Regions from separate parts of the Aliivibrio kagoshimensis genome, predicted to be linked through region 3. Evidence: riboswitches for the same ligand, from Rfam matches in the RefSeq annotation. Region 3 holds a riboswitch; each other region holds the start of a gene.
The links. A riboswitch is a leader RNA that binds a small molecule or an ion and turns the genes downstream of it on or off. The one in region 3 is predicted to bind thiamine pyrophosphate.

Region 1: linked by a shared signal. The riboswitch ahead of thiB (thiamine ABC transporter substrate binding subunit) and the one ahead of thiD (bifunctional hydroxymethylpyrimidine kinase/phosphomethylpyrimidine kinase) in region 3 are both predicted to bind thiamine pyrophosphate.
Region 2: linked by a shared signal. The riboswitch ahead of thiC (phosphomethylpyrimidine synthase ThiC) and the one ahead of thiD (bifunctional hydroxymethylpyrimidine kinase/phosphomethylpyrimidine kinase) in region 3 are both predicted to bind thiamine pyrophosphate.

The regions. Positions count from the first base shown of each region.
Region 1 covers NZ_JAKJSQ010000005.1:151,834-157,240, reverse strand. Annotated here, with positions in the region: gene mpl (UDP-N-acetylmuramate:L-alanyl-gamma-D-glutamyl-meso-diaminopimelate ligase) at 1-211, shown strand, start outside; gene L4C32_RS03345 (flavin prenyltransferase UbiX) at 224-859, shown strand; TPP riboswitch at 895-1,000, shown strand; gene thiB (thiamine ABC transporter substrate binding subunit) at 1,092-2,045, shown strand; gene thiP (thiamine/thiamine pyrophosphate ABC transporter permease ThiP) at 2,059-3,663, shown strand; gene thiQ (thiamine ABC transporter ATP-binding protein) at 3,656-4,360, shown strand; gene rapA (RNA polymerase-associated protein RapA) at 4,478-5,407, shown strand, end outside.
Region 2 covers NZ_JAKJSQ010000020.1:1,260-6,666, reverse strand. Annotated here, with positions in the region: gene thiS (sulfur carrier protein ThiS) at 1-13, opposite strand, end outside; gene L4C32_RS08780 (HesA/MoeB/ThiF family protein) at 17-793, opposite strand; gene thiE (thiamine phosphate synthase) at 794-2,017, opposite strand; gene thiC (phosphomethylpyrimidine synthase ThiC) at 2,017-3,960, opposite strand; TPP riboswitch at 4,059-4,160, opposite strand; gene L4C32_RS08765 (voltage-gated chloride channel family protein) at 4,249-5,407, opposite strand, start outside.
Region 3 covers NZ_JAKJSQ010000100.1:1,631-7,037, forward strand. Annotated here, with positions in the region: gene L4C32_RS19310 (M9 family metallopeptidase) at 1-593, shown strand, start outside; gene thiD (bifunctional hydroxymethylpyrimidine kinase/phosphomethylpyrimidine kinase) at 641-1,495, opposite strand; TPP riboswitch at 1,498-1,607, opposite strand; gene L4C32_RS19320 (HD domain-containing phosphohydrolase) at 1,813-3,612, shown strand; gene L4C32_RS19325 (DNA-3-methyladenine glycosylase I) at 3,626-4,192, opposite strand; gene gloA2 (SMU1112c/YaeR family gloxylase I-like metalloprotein) at 4,292-4,678, shown strand; gene L4C32_RS19335 (hypothetical protein) at 4,775-5,143, shown strand; gene L4C32_RS19340 (cupin domain-containing protein) at 5,163-5,407, opposite strand, start outside.

The sequences.
Region 1 (5,407 bases), on a different contig from region 3:
GGTCTACCTTTATCAGCCTGCTAATATCGACTGGTCATTGCAGGACGTTGCTGAACAGTGTCGTCAACCTGCAATGATTTCAGACGATATTGAACATTTTGTTGATGCGATAGTCGCTGAGGCGAATCCTGGGGATCAAATCTTAGTGATGAGCAACGGCGGCTTTGAAGGTATTCACGACAAATTACTAACCAAGTTACAGGCCAAGTAGGGAGTAGTAATGATGAATGATGTGAAAGTAGATTTTGAGAGTAAATCGATCACGTTAGCCATGACCGGAGCGTCGGGTGCCCCCTACGGCTTGAGGTTATTAGAGTGTCTGTTGGCATCAGGTTATCAAGTCTATGTATTGATCTCTTCGGCAGCGCGAGTTGTGATGGCCACTGAACATCACTTAAAACTTCCAGCCAGTCCTGCAGGAATCAAAAAGGCGTTGGTTGAACACTTACATTGCCCGCCTGAGCGATTAGTAGTGTGCGGTAAAGAGGAGTGGTTCTCTCCTGTCGCTTCGGGCTCCGCGGCACCAAAACAGATGGTGGTTTGTCCTTGTTCTGCCGGAACATTGGCGTCGATTGCTCATGGCATGTCTGATAACTTAATTGAGCGCGCCGCAGATGTGGTGCTTAAAGAGCGTGGTCAGCTGATCTTAATGGTTCGGGAAACGCCATTCTCTACTCTGCATTTAGAGAATATGCATAAGCTCTCTACAATGGGGGTGACAATTATGCCAGCGGCTCCGGGTTTTTATCATAATCCGAAATCCATTGATGATTTAGTCGATTTTATGGTAGCCAGAGTGCTGGACCATCTCGGTATTAACCAAGGCTTGGTTCCTCGTTGGGGATATGACCAGCGATAATTGATTTGGCATTGCCTCATTTTTCTATACAATGAGGCTTCTCAACGGGGAGCTTAATGTGAATTAGGCTGAGATTGTAGATACAGGACCCGTATACCTGAACCAGATAATACTGGCGTAGGAATTGAGCGCTCAGTTATCGTATGTCGATACTCTCCTCATTTCTATGCCATCCACGCTATATATGGAGTGCATAGTGAAAAAAATTCTTCCTCTTGTAACGTTAGCTGCCATGACATCGATGTCCGCTTCGGCCGCAGATACATTAACCGTTTATACATATGACTCATTTGCCTCTGATTGGGGACCTGGCCCAAAAGTTGAAAAAGCGTTTGAGCAGAAGTGTGGTTGTGATCTTGAGTTTGTTGCTCTTGATGATGGCGTTACCATTTTAAATCGCTTGCGTTTAGAGGGTAAAAACAGCAAAGCCGATATCGTGCTAGGTTTAGACAATAATTTGATTGCAGAAGCGAAGAAGACCGGGTTATTGACTCAGCATAGTGTCGATACCAGCAGCGTTACTTTGCCAAACGGTTGGTCAGATACAACATTTGTTCCATTTGATTACGGCTACTTCTCTTTTGTTTACAACAAAGAGAGCTTAAAGAACCCACCTAAGAGCTTGAAAGAGTTAGTTGAACAGCGCGATGATATTAAAGTGATCTACCAAGATCCTCGCACTTCTACTCCAGGACAAGGTTTGATGCTGTGGATGAAGTCTGTCTATGGTGACGATGTGACTGGTGCATGGAAACAGCTGGCGGAAAAAACGGTCACTGTAACTAAAGGTTGGTCTGAAGCTTATAATATGTTCTTAAAAGGTGAAGCGGATATGGTGCTCTCTTACACCACCTCGCCGGCTTATCACATTATTGCGGAGCAGAAAAACCAATATGTATCAGCGGATTTTGCTGAAGGTCACTACACGCAAGTAGAAGTTGCGGCTAAAGTGAAAAGTAGCAAAAATCAGACGTTAGCGGATCAATTTATGGCCTTTATCTTAAGTGATGAGTTCCAAGAGGTCATGCCTACTGGGAATTGGATGTACCCAGTGACAGAGGTTGAGCTACCAGAAGGGTTTGAGCAACTTACTATCCCGTCAAAATCACTGACATTTAACTCAGATGAAATTGCTGAGAATCGTAAAACTTGGATTCGTGAGTGGCAGCACTCAGTCAGCTTCTAATGTTGTTCTATTGATGTCTATCGATAAAAAACAGATGCCCGGCATAGCGATTGCCGGGTTTATTTTTGTTTTTGTAGGCTCTGCCATTACGGCGTTGCTGTTGCAATCTCCAACTTTAGATCTCAGTGCCATCTGGTTTGATCCCTACTATCGACACGTCACTACTTTCAGTTTTTACCAATCCTTTTTATCTACCTTATTGAGTGTTGGCCTCGCTATTCCCGTTTCTCATGCTCTGTCACGTCGCACCTTCCCAGGTAAAGCACTGCTTCTTAAACTGTTTGCCACTACTCTGGTACTCCCTGTCTTGGTCGGGGTGTTTGGTCTGCTCTCAATTTATGGTAACAGCGGTTTACTTTCACAGCTGTTGGCGGTGTTTGAGCAAAAATTACCTTTTTCTATCTACGGCCTTAATGGCATTTTATTGGCTCATGTCTTCTTTAATCTTCCATTTGCTACCCGTTTGTTATTGCAATCTCTCGACTCTATTCCAGCGGAGCAACATAAACTGGCGGCTCATTTAGGAATTAATCACTGGAATAAATTTAAATTGGTTGAGTGGCCGATGCTTCGTCAGCAGCTGCCCCATGTGGCTGGTTTGGTCTTTATGCTCTGCTTTACCAGTTTTGCCACGGTAATGGCACTGGGGGGGGGGCCAAAGTCCACCACGATTGAGCTGGCTATCTATCAGGCGATTAAGTTTGATTTTGACCTACAAGCAGGTGCACTGCTGGCATTGTGGCAGATGTTATTGTGCGGCCTACTGGCTATGGCCATACAGAGGATCTCTCGTCCTGTTCCGATTGCTAGTGGAAGTCGAGGTCATGTTCAGCGGTTGTATGGTGATTCAAAACTCGCTAAATATTGGGATATCAGTTGGATAGTACTGGTGGTTCTATTGGTTATTCCCCCGCTGATGTCGGTGGTTGCATACGGTGTGAATGAGCGATTTTTTGATGTCGTTAGTAGTTCGAACTTTTGGAGTGCCATTAAAAGCTCTCTATTGGTAGCGACGTTTGCCGCAACGTTATCTCTTATTGCAGGTTTGTTTATTTTGATAGCCAGCCGAGTATGGCGCTTGGCTGGGATGAATTTTCGTTCAGATAAGTTGGAGTTAATTGGCACTATTATTCTGGTAACACCAGGGCTGGTAATAAGTACCGGGATATTTTTGTTGCTTCGAGATGTTACGGATGTATTTCGTTTAGCGATAGTCATCGTCATCGCAGTCAATGCGTTGATGGCACTACCTTATGTGATAAAAACCTTAGCGCAACCCATGCTGCATATCGCTCAACAATATGACACCTTGTGTGCCAGCTTAGGTATATTGGGTTTTCACCGTTTTTGTCTGATTGAGTGGCGAGCATTAAAGGCGCCAATTATTCATGCCTTTGCGATTAGCTTTGTATTGTCGATGGGGGACATCAGCGCGATATCACTGTTTGGAAGTCAAGATTTTAATACGCTACCTCTCTATCTGTTTCAACTGCTTGGCAGTTATCAGATGGATGCTGCTGCGGTAGTGTCACTGTTTCTATTACTATTCAGTGTTGGGGTATTTGTGGTGCTTGAAAGGGTATTTATGGTGAATAAAAAAGGGACACACAATGATTAACTTCTCCAACGTTCAATATCAATACCAGCAAGAGAGATTCAATTTTGAACTGGATATTGAAGCAGGAAGTGTTGTTGCCGTGTTAGGAGCCAGTGGGGCAGGTAAAAGCACCTTATTGCACTTAGCAGCGGGTTTCATTGATCCGGCTGTTGGCGATATTTTTGTAGAAGGAGCACGAGTTAACGGCCTTGCTCCTCATCAACGCCCACTCTCTATGTTATTTCAAGAGCATAACCTTTTTGCGCATCTTAGCGTGGCCGATAACATAGGTTTAGGGTTAGAACCCAGTTTGAAACTGAGTGTGCAGCAACAAAAGAAAGTCATCGAAGTGGCAAAACAGGTTGGGGTAGATGCGTTATTGTTCCGCTTACCAGAGCAATTATCAGGTGGCCAGAAACAGCGAGTGGCCCTAGCACGTTGTTTTGCCCAAGAGCGTGCTCTACTGCTGCTTGATGAACCATTTTCTGCTCTCGATCCTGTGTTGAGGGAGGAGATGTTATTGACCGTTAAACAGCTGGCCGCGATGAATCAAGTGACCGTATTAATGGTGACTCATCACATTTCAGATGCCCTCAATATTGCTTCCCATTATGCCTTTATTGAGCAGGGAGCAATTGCCAGTTTTGACTCGATTGGGAAGCTGACTGCTGAACATCCTCTGCTCAGTTTGGGTCAATTTGTAAAGTCGGGTCAATAGTTTACTTTTGGTCGTTCAAAATTTGCAGTTGATAGTATAATTACTAGTGATCTTGTTACCATCTTAACGTAGAATCATCGCCCATTTTATCCTCTTAATTTAAGGTCTATTACCATAATGCCATTTGCTCTCGGACAACGTTGGATCAGTGATACAGAAAGTGATTTAGGATTGGGAACGGTCGTTTCAGTAGACGTTCGTACCGTAACGATTATGTTTTCCGCTTCTGAAGAGAATCGTTTATACGCAAAAAGCGATGCGCCTGTGACACGAGTTATGTTCAATGTTGGTGATAACGTTGAGAGCTATGAGGGGTGGAGCCTTAACGTTGAAGAGGTTCGAGAAGACGCTGGCACACTTATCTATGTAGGGACACGTTCTGACACCGAAGAGACTGGTGTGGTATTGCGTGAGATCATGTTGAGTCATCAGATTCGATTCAATAAACCACAAGATAAGTTGTTTGCAGGGCAGATTGATCGTATGGATCGATTTACGCTGCGCTATAACGCATTAAATAATCAATTTGCACAGCATAAGAGCCCAATGCGAGGCTTATGTGGGATGCGTGCAGGTTTAATTCCTCATCAGCTATTTATTGCTCACGAAGTGGGGCGTCGTTATGCACCTCGAGTGCTACTGGCCGATGAAGTGGGGTTAGGCAAAACCATTGAAGCGGGCATGATCCTTCATCAGCAAGTGTTGTCCGGCCGAGCGGAGCGTGTCCTTATCTTGGTTCCAGAGACGCTTCAGCATCAGTGGTTGGTTGAGATGATGCGCCGTTTTAATTTGCACTTCTCCATTTTTGATGAAGAGCGCTGCGTTGAAGCGTATGCCGATGCAGAGAACCCATTTGAAACCGCACAGTTTGTTCTATGTTCACTGGATTTTGTTCGCCGAAGTAAGCGACGCTTTCAGCAGGTACTGGATGCCGAATGGGATCTATTGATTGTTGATGAGGCGCATCACCTTGAATGGAGCCAAGACAAGCCAAGCCGAGAGTATCAAGTGGTAGAAGCGATCGCTGAACAGACTGCGGGTGTTCTA
Region 2 (5,407 bases), on a different contig from region 3:
ACAATACTTCCATTGGTTACTCCTTATCACAGTGTTCATCGGTACAAGTAGGACATTCACTGTCCTGCTGTATTTGTAATGTAATCCACTGGTTGCTAATCCCATCAAATTGATAAAAATTGCCAAGATGTAATGGTGTGATATTTGAGATGACTTTGATGGCCTCTAGTGCCTGCATATTTCCGATGATTCCAACTACAGGCCCAATTATCCCGTACGTAGAGCAGTTAATAGATTCACTTGCTTCACTGCTTTTCGGGAACAAACAGCCATAACACCCTTTCATCTGTTTTGTGAAATCAAAGGTCATTAACTGGCCTTTCCACCCAATTGCGGCACCCGAAATAAGGACTTTTTTATTAGAAATGCACGCTTCATTGATGGCATAACGACTCTTTAAGTTGTCTGTGCAATCCAAAACAACATCTGCAAGCGACACTTCTAATGATAATTGGTCACCAGAGAGTTGCTTATTCACCGTCCGAATGCGGATATTTCCATTTATCTGTTCAAGCTGTTTCTTCGCTGCAAGTACCTTTTCACTATTCACGTCACCATATCGATAAATCGTTTGTCGCTGAAGATTAGAGACATCGACTTCGTCATGATCAGCAATCACTATTGTTCCGACGCCAGATGCAGCCAAATAACTAGAAGCTGCTGAGCCTAACCCCCCCATCCCAATAATCAAAACTGATGATGATTTCAATTTCAATTGGCCACACTCTTCAACTTCTGGCAGCATAATTTGGCGGCTATATTGAACAAATTCGCAATCTGTTAATGTCTCCAATTATGCCCCCTCACTCATTGAGTGGTGTTCTGTTTTATGCATGATCGAAGAAAACTGATCTATCACCTTCTTCGGATCATTAGCTTCAGTCACAGCACGAACGACGGCTAAACTCGAAACACCAGTTTGCCACACAGCTGGTGCCCGATTGAGATCTATTCCACCAATAGCCACCGTTGGTACTTGTTTTATCAACTGACGATAAAGTGCCAAACGACTGAGCCCTTGAGGTTTTGAAGGCATCTGTTTAGTCGTAGTCGGGAAAATATGGCCTAAAGCAATGTAACTAGGATTAAGTTGAGAAATACGTAGAATCTCATAATAACCATGAGTAGATAGGCCAATCCTTAATCCAGAATTAGCTATTGCAACCATGTCTGCCACTTCTATATCTTCCTGCCCTAAATGAACACCATAGGCGTCATGTTTAATCGCAAGTTGCCAATAGTCATTAATGAATACCTGGGCGCCAAACTGACGACCAAATTCAATACTACGTTTGATTTGATCTTCAAGTGTCGGCTCATTAGGGTTTTTAATTCTCAGTTGCAACGTTGTTACTCCTAATGAGAGTAACTTTTCAATCCATTCAACAGAATCAACAACGGGATAGAGTCCAAGTTTTTCACTATCAATAGCAACGAAATGTTCAGGGAAGATAACTTCAGAGTGCCATCCAATTTTTTTGGCAAGTTCAGTACCAGGTAATATCGGAGTTGGAAACATATGACGTTCGGTTGGCCATGTTTCACGTGAAACATTAGCCCGTGCTAGCGTGAGTGCATCCTCTAGTGGGAAATCAAAAACCAAGGCGGTTAATAGTAGAGAGTGGTGACGCTCTCTGTTTGTACTATCCGGATAAAACAGCGCTCGATGAAATTGGTCAAATTGCCAAACATCTAAGAATCCGTCGGGGATCTGGACATTTACAAGTACTAGGTTTGGATATAGAAGGACCAAACGTTGTGCATCGGCGACAGTCATGTCAGAAGGTGCTTCAGCAATCTTAATTGTAGATGAGAGTAAGTCCGCATCACTAATAAGCGCAAATGGAGTAAAAGTTATCACACTTTTACATCCATTCACTAACAGGCCAGTTGGCCCTGTAGAGTCAATAACTAACTCTACAGCTTGATCCAACTGCTTCTGTTTTGCTGCTTCAATAAAGCGCTCTATCTGACTTAACAGTGAGTGGTTCTCACTGGATAAGTAGAGAGCGTTCATCACTGATCCTCGATTTCCGCTGCCGTTGCCAGTTTGTATAGTTCAGAGCCTTTAGCTTTAAACTCTTCTGACTTTTGGCGCATTCCTTCTAACGGGTCATCAAGAAGACGTACTTCAATTAAACCATCTGCGGCAACTTGTTCCGTATCTTTGGCATACTCCCTAACCTCTTGCGATATTTTCATAGAGCAGAACTTAGGACCACACATAGAACAGAAATGAGCCACTTTACCAGACTCTTGAGGCAAGGTTTCATCGTGAAAAGCACGAGCAGTTTCCGGGTCTAAACCTAGGTTAAACTGATCTTCCCATCGGAACTCAAAACGTGCTTTAGAGAGTGCATTATCACGTATTTGCGCGCCGGGATGTCCTTTGGCTAAATCTGCCGCATGAGCACACAATTTATAAGTGATTAGACCGGTTTTAACGTCGTCTTTATTTGGTAAACCCAGATGCTCTTTTGGCGTTACATAACAGAGCATGGCACAGCCGTACCAACCAATCATGGCGGCACCAATACCAGAGGTAATGTGATCATAACCTGGAGCGATATCGGTAGTTAATGGACCAAGAGTGTAAAAAGGTGCTTCATGACAGTGCTCTAACTGCTCATCCATGTTCTCTTTGATCATGTGCATTGGTACGTGACCTGGACCTTCGATGATCACCTGTACATCATATTCCCAAGCAATTTTTGTCAACTCTCCTAAGGTTCTCAACTCGGCAAACTGCGCTTCATCATTCGCATCAGCAATTGAACCGGGACGCAGACCATCTCCAAGCGATAAAGCGACATCGTATTTAGCACAAATCTCACAGATTTCACGGAAATTGGAATATAGGAAACTCTCTTGATGGTGCGCTAAACACCATTTTGCGATGATTGAACCGCCACGAGATACAATGCCTGTAACACGTTTCGCAGTCATAGGTACGTAGCGAAGCAACAAACCAGCATGGATAGTGAAATAGTCCACCCCCTGCTCAGCTTGCTCGATTAACGTATCGCGCATCACTTCCCAATTAAGGTTCTCAGCAATACCATTCACTTTTTCTAGTGCTTGATACATAGGTACCGTTCCAATAGGTACCGGGCTGTTACGCATGATCCACTCGCGGGTTTCATGAATATTACGGCCTGTAGAGAGATCCATAACGGTATCGCCACCCCAACGAGTAGACCAGACCAGCTTCTCAACTTCTTCTTCAATAGAAGAGCTGACTGATGAGTTACCAATGTTGGAATTAACTTTAACCAAGAAATTACGACCAATAATCATTGGTTCAGATTCTGGATGATTAATATTTGATGGGATAATTGCTCGGCCTTCGGCGACTTCACGGCGAACAAATTCAGGGGTGATCTCTTTGGGTAAATTAGCCCCAAAATTATGACCTGGATGTTGGAAATTTAGCTGCTCATCGGCGTATTGATGACGTCCCATATTTTCTCGAATAGCAATGTACTCCATCTCCGGAGTAACGATACCCTTTCTTGCATAATGGAGTTGGGTAACACATTGGCCCTCTTTTGCACGACGAATTTCTGGAAGGTTTCCATAACGGAGATCGTCAAGAGTCTCATCTTCCAAACGTTCTTTGGTATAGACAGAGCTTACATTGGCCAATACCTCAGTATCACCGCGCTCTACAACCCAATTGGCACGCATTTTAGGCAAGCCCATATGAAGATCAACAGTATGCTCAGGATCTGTATAAACACCTGAAGTATCATAGACTTGAATGGGTTCATTAGGCTGCATGATAGGATTTTCTTTGCTGCCGCCAATTAAGCTGTCAGCCAAAGAAATTTCACGCATAGGCACACGAATATCAGGACGACTGCCTTCGATATACGCTTTATTTGAGTTTGGGTAAGGTTGTACTGATAGTGAATCTATAAATTGCTTAGCTTCCAGTCTCGCTTGTTTGCGATTCGACATAGCATTTTTCCTTTAATAAGAATAGTTGGAAAATGCTTGACGGATAGATGCTACAAGAGGTGTAAATGATTAATTTACATACAGATATTAGAATAACTCTGTGGTTTTCTCTTGTTTCCTTCGCAGGTATTATCCTGAATCAGGTTCAACGGATCCCGTAAAAATACGGTCTCAGCCTTAAGGCACTCCGACAAGTTTCGAAAGCAGTATAAAGAACAGAAGATGTAACAGCAAGGTTAAATAATAGTCAGGAAGTAAAAAGGGAGATCATCCTCCCTTATTGCTCAGTTACTTATTAAGCTTCTTGGCCCACCGCTTTAAATAAGAGGAATCCACTTCTCGCAGTAAACCTATCTTATCAGGAACGTATTCTGGCCCATTAGGAGTAAACGTTTTTGCTACAGAAACACGTTGCGATGAGTAAATCCCTGTATGACCACTGAAATAGTAAGCGGTAAAGCAGGCGATTGCGAAGTAGAGAATGTGATCAGCACCAAATAGCTCAACACCCATAATAGTACAAGCGAAAGGAGTATTGGTTGCTGCAGCGAACACAGCAAGGAAACCCAACGCGGCAAATAGATCAACCGGAGCCCCTAGAAGCCAAGCTAATGAGTTTCCTAATGTAGCCCCGACAAAAAACAGTGGTGTAACTTCTCCACCTTTATAGCCAGCAGCTAATGTAATAGCAGTAAGTACTAACTTAAGTAACCAACTGTACCATTCAGCACCACCAACATTGAAAGCACTAAGAATACTGACCCCACCCTCTCGACCTGCGTAAACCCCTAAGCCAATATAATCTTGGTTGCCAATAAGCTGTACAGCCGCAATGATAATAACACCGCCAACGACCACTATCAGGTAGGGGTTTTTAAGCGTAGCAGTAAAAATATCCTTGAAGCCATGGGTGAGTTCACCAAAAAGATAACCGGCTAAACCAAAGGCAATGGATGCTAATAATATCTTCCCCAACAGCACCAAATCGACTTTAACCATGGAATCGAACATCTCAACGGATTGGGCAAAGTTGATGCCATAATGCGTATGGTGTGCACCCCAGGCACTACAAACGACATCAGCAAGGACAGCGGCAAAAAGGGCAGGGAGTACTGCATTAAATTTAATCCGACCAATAAATAGAACCTCTAAAGCAAAGATCGCTCCGGTGAGTGGAGTACCAAATACTGCACCAAAACCAGACGCAATACCCGCAGTGAGCATGATTTTTCTGTCAGAGTCCGATAACTTAAATAGAGTCGATAACCATTCTGTCGTAGCACCACCAATCTGTACTGCCGTCCCCTCACGTCCCGCAGAACCGCCAAACAGATGAGTCATAACCGTGGTAACCATGACAAGCGGCCCCATTCGAACCGGTATTCCCTGCCCCGCTTCGTTAATTTCATCCATGATAAGATTATTACCACCTCCCGAATTTTTACCG
Region 3 (5,407 bases):
CCTATACACTCGCGCAGATCTTCGACACCACTTACGAGGGTTTTGATGTCGACCGTATTTATCGTTGGGGTTATTTGGCAGTCAGGTTCATGTTTGAACGCCATATCGACGATATTAACCTGATGTTAGCTGCAACTCGCAGTGGTGATTGGGCTGCTTACAAATCGATCATCACCCAGTGGTCAACTCAGTATCAATCTGAATTCGAGCAATGGTTGAAAAAAGTGGCCGCGGGGACAACACTTCCGAAAAACTGCTCAACAAGTAGTAAAATTAACAGCGGAACCCTAGAGGATGGTATCGCGGCATGCCTTGCAAGTTCAAATACAATTTGGCTAAACCTTGCCAATGTTAACGCTCAGCAGAACATTGCCATTTCAACAGGAGAAGGTACTGGCGACCTAACTATTGAGTATAGTAACTCAGGCTGGCCAAACGGCACTAATGTCGATGCCAGGTCTAATAACCCCGGAAACAGCGAGTGCATTTACCTCAATGCACAACCTAACTATTGGGGATATATAAAGGTAAGTGGTGCTGCTGAAAACGCTGCGATTGCGATTGATTACAATGTTTCAGGATGTAGAAAATAATAAGTTAAAGTCATCCTGTTAAGGTGGAGTGACTCTCCACCTTATTGTCACTCTAATATTAACTCTGAACTATTCTCTTTAAAAAAATGATTTACCGGCCCATGACCTTTGCCAATATTGAGTTCATTGGCATGTAAAATCGCTTTAGTAATATAGTTTTTAGCTAAGCTCACTGACGGCCCTAACTCATGCCCTTGAGCCAAATAGGACGCTATCGCCGAAGATAAGGTGCAGCCTGTGCCATGAGTATTGGTCGTATCAATACGTGGTTCAGAGAACGGTTTGATACTCTCAGGCAAGATCAATAGATCAGTGCTACTCCTATCATTCTCTAAGTGCCCTCCTTTTAACAATACTGATTTTGATCCTAGTGCACGGAGTTTATCGACCATTGCTAACATGTCCTCGCTTGTTAGAGGTACGTCACTGCCAATTAATGCCGCGGCTTCTAGCAAGTTAGGCGTAATGACATCAGCAAGCGGAAACAGGGTAGTTTTAAGCGTCTCCATCGCTGTGGATTTGAGCAGCATATCTCCACTAGTAGCAACCATCACAGGATCAAGCACAATATATTTCGGCGCGTATTGTCTAAGTTTCTTGGCAACTGAAGCAATAATTGTCTCGTCGCTCAACATACCGATCTTAACGGCAATTACATCGAGATCACAAAATACCGCATCGAGTTGCTGTTCGACAAACTCACTGCTAATCGAATAAATTCCGGTTACTCCTTGCGTGTTTTGCGCGGTCAAAGCCGTAATAACAGAACACGCGTACCCTCCGGTCGCTGAAATGGTTTTAATATCGGCTTGAATTCCTGCTCCACCACCACTGTCAGAACCCGCAATGGTTAACACAATCGGTGTGGTCGGAAAAGATAAAGATGAGATAAGTGAAGTCATAAGCACTATTCCTTTAAGTTCCCTACGTCAGAATTAACTGAATCAGGTTCAACGGGTTCACATTGTGATCTCAGCCTCTGATTTAATATCTCAGGCTCCCCGACTAAGAAAAACATACTATCATTAACACTCAGAATTGATAGGACTACTCAATATCAAATAGTTCGATATCGTCATATACAACTGAGTGAACAAACCTTGTAGTTCTTTCAATAAAATAGCGGATTCACACCTCAGTTTTATATTAAAACCTTGATGTCACTGAGCTATTCCGTCAGAGTACCTATCTATCTCTGCATTTGGACGACCAATAAATAATGAAGAATTTCTTTTATACATTGTTCTCATTGTTTATTTTTATTTCCTCTTTTTCGTCGTTTTCAAGCGAAAGCCAAGAGCGACCGAAACGTATCTTAATTCTTCAATCCTATGAACCCTCTTTCAAATGGACGTCAGATATTCAAAATGGAATCGTCGACAATTTTAAACAAAACAATGTCCCCGTTAGAATATCGGTCGAGTTTTTAGATACCAAACGAGTTTCTACACCAGAGTACTATCAGAGTTTCTCGCAATATTTCAAAATAAAATACGACCATTACACGTTTGATGGCGTCATTATCGTTGATGATAATGCATTGACGTTTTTCAAGAACTACAGTAAACCTCTATCACTTACCGCTCCTTATGTCGCTGTAGGAATCAATGACCTTAACGTTGACCTATCAAGTGTGAATAATAAAGGCATCATCATTTATGAAAAAGATGATGTAAATAAAAATATAAACGCGATTGTAAAACTAAACCCGAATATCAAAAACCTCTATTTTTTATCTGACCGTAGTACCACTTCTGAGTTGATTCGAAAACGAGTTATTACTAGCCTTTCTAACTTTTCTAAACTCAATGTCATTGAAATACGTGATAAAACACTACGAGAAGCCGCTCAACAACTGTCAACTATCTCTAAAGATGATGCGGTGTTACTCTCCCATTACAACACTGAGATAAGTCGTGGTGTTTATCATAGCTACCCGGAAGTGGCCGAAACGATCAGTCAAGCAAGTCGTGCACCTGTGTTTGTGTTGGGCGAATACTTTATTTTAAGTGATGTAGTCGGAGGCATAGTCCTTAGACCACATAACATAGGTTTGAAAGCGGCAGAAACGCTATTGACGATCAATAGTAATATTGAGCGTTCTCAATCGGAAGAGGTAGAGGTAAACCTCCCTGTTTATAATTACTCAGCCCTGAAAAAACATAGTATTCCAACATCACTGCTGCCAGATAATTCTGTCATCCTCAATAAACCGATCTCATTTATTGAAGAACATTTAGAGATATTGCTTATCTCCAGCGCCATTATTATTATTTTAGTGGTTATTATTTTTATTCAATCTATGACGATCAGGCACAAACGAAGAATCAATAATCAGCACAAAAAAATTGTCACTTTGCAGAAGAAAACCTTAAGTATTCAGAAAAACATGATCAATGTGCTAGGTGAAGCCATTGAGACCCGTTCAGGAGAAACGGGCCAGCATGTTAAACGTGTCGCGAAACTCTCTGCACTAATGGCCAAGCTGTTTGGTTTGTCTCATCGAGAGTGTGAAATGATCGAAATAATCAGTCCAATGCATGATGTAGGTAAAATCGCTATTCCGGAGTCTATTTTAGATAAACCAGGAAAGCTGACTGCCGATGAGTGGAAAATCATGCAAACACACACTACGGCTGGGTATAAACTTCTAAAAAGCAGCAACAGCGACCTGACTAACATCGCCGCAATTATCGCTTATGAACACCATGAACGATGGGACGGTAAAGGCTATCCAAATCAGAAATCTGCTGAAGAGATCCATCTTTTTGCCAGAATAACCTCGATTGTTGATGTGTTTGACGCACTCTTAAGCCTACGTTGCTATAAAGAACCGTGGCCGATTGAAGATGCTGTAGCACTTTTCAAACGTGAAAGAGGTCATCAGTTTGACCCGCAACTGATCGATATAATGTTAGACAACTTAAAAGACTTTATCCAAATACGCGACTGCTATCCTGATAAACAACCAGAAACAAAACAGCTCAAAGAAGAGGGCGCCCCTATAAAAAAAATTTAGCGAATACAAATTGCTAGGAACGACAAAAACAGTTAACGCTGTGGTCATTCACCATCCCCGTCGCCTGCATATGTGCGTAGAGTGTGGTTGACCCCAAAAATTTAAAGCCACGTTTTTTCATGTCTTTTGCGAGGGCATCAGACTCTGGCGTTGTAACGGGATAGTCCGCTGCCGTTTCAATATGATGGACGATGGTTTTTTGATTTACAAACCCCCAAATATAGTCTGAAAACTGACCGAACTCAGCTTGAACCTCTAAAAACCGTTTCGCATTATTGATTGCCGCTTCAATTTTACGTCGATTACGTACAATACCTGCATTTTCCATTAGTCGGGCAACATCTTCTTCATTAAATTGAGCAACCACGTCTGGCTGAAAGTTTGAAAATGCCTGCCGATAGTTGTCACGCTTTTTTAAAATGGTGTACCAACTCAGTCCCGCTTGCGCGGACTCTAATACTAAAAATTCAAAGATAGTTTGATCATCGCGAGTCGGTACACCCCACTCTGTATCGTGATAAGCAACATAATCCTCTTTACTTGTGTCTACCCACGGGCAACGAATTTTTTCTTGTGGCATACACACTCCTTGAATAAATTGATGGATAAATACAAAATTTACCTTAGAGTAATTAGCTCCTGACTTCAATGTCGATAATGACCACTTTCGGAGAGAATCATGCTTAAAGGCTTTCATCATGCAGCCATAATCTGCTCAAACTATCCGAAATCCAAAACGTTTTACACTGAATGTTTAGGACTAGAGATTATTGCAGAAAATTACCGAGCAGATCGTGACTCCTACAAACTGGATTTAGCACTGCCAGATGGGGGGCAAATAGAACTGTTTTCATTCAAAGAATCACCTCAGCGACCAAGTTACCCAGAAGCATTAGGGCTGAGACACCTCGCCTTTGCTGTCGATGCTATAGAGCCGTGCGTCGTGCAGCTTCAACGCCATGGTATTGACGTAGAGCCGATCCGGGTTGATCCTTTTACTGATAAAAAATTCACTTTTTTTAGTGATCCCGACGGGCTCCCTTTAGAGCTGTATCAAACATCATAAATAGCCATTTTTTTTATTTCCGTGTTTCTAGCCACATTCGTGAAGTTAGAAACATGTTAATTTTCACTATTCGGTTTGATTCTTATGAGGTTTTTAATGGAAGAGAAATCTGTCTGGGTTGACAATGAACACCTTCACGTAAAAAATCGTTCTATCGCTTTTGGCAAAATTAACGATCTATTTATTCGGCAATATAATAGGAAAAGTAAGCTCAAACGTGCCTTATTGATTGGTGCTACTTTCGGTTTCGGCTTCTTCATACTTCACCCGATCTATGCGGGGATCCCCGCCTTTATTATCATCACTGCCATCGCTTACTTTATGACTCCCAATTATGAGCTTCGTATCTCTACTTACAACAACGAAGACATTGGCTATGTAGAGTCTGCAATTCATCACTCTAAAAGTGCCGATGATTATGAAGACATACTGTTTGCTTATGCCTCTTGGCAGGAGCGCTACTAACCCCTTTATCTCATAGACACTACAACGGCAAATGCCCAACCTTGACCAAAATAATGGTCTCTTGCTCAGTGTAAGGGAAGTGCTCGCTCATGTGCGGGCTTCTCACCCAAGTATGCATCGGATAGGTGCCGTGCTCATCTTTAAACTCTCCAGAAAGCACCAAGACCTCTTCCCCGCCAAAGTGACGATGAGGATGAAACTGCTCTCCAGCTGGCCACTTAACCAAGGCAACATGTTCATGTTCAAACTCATGCAAAGGCATTA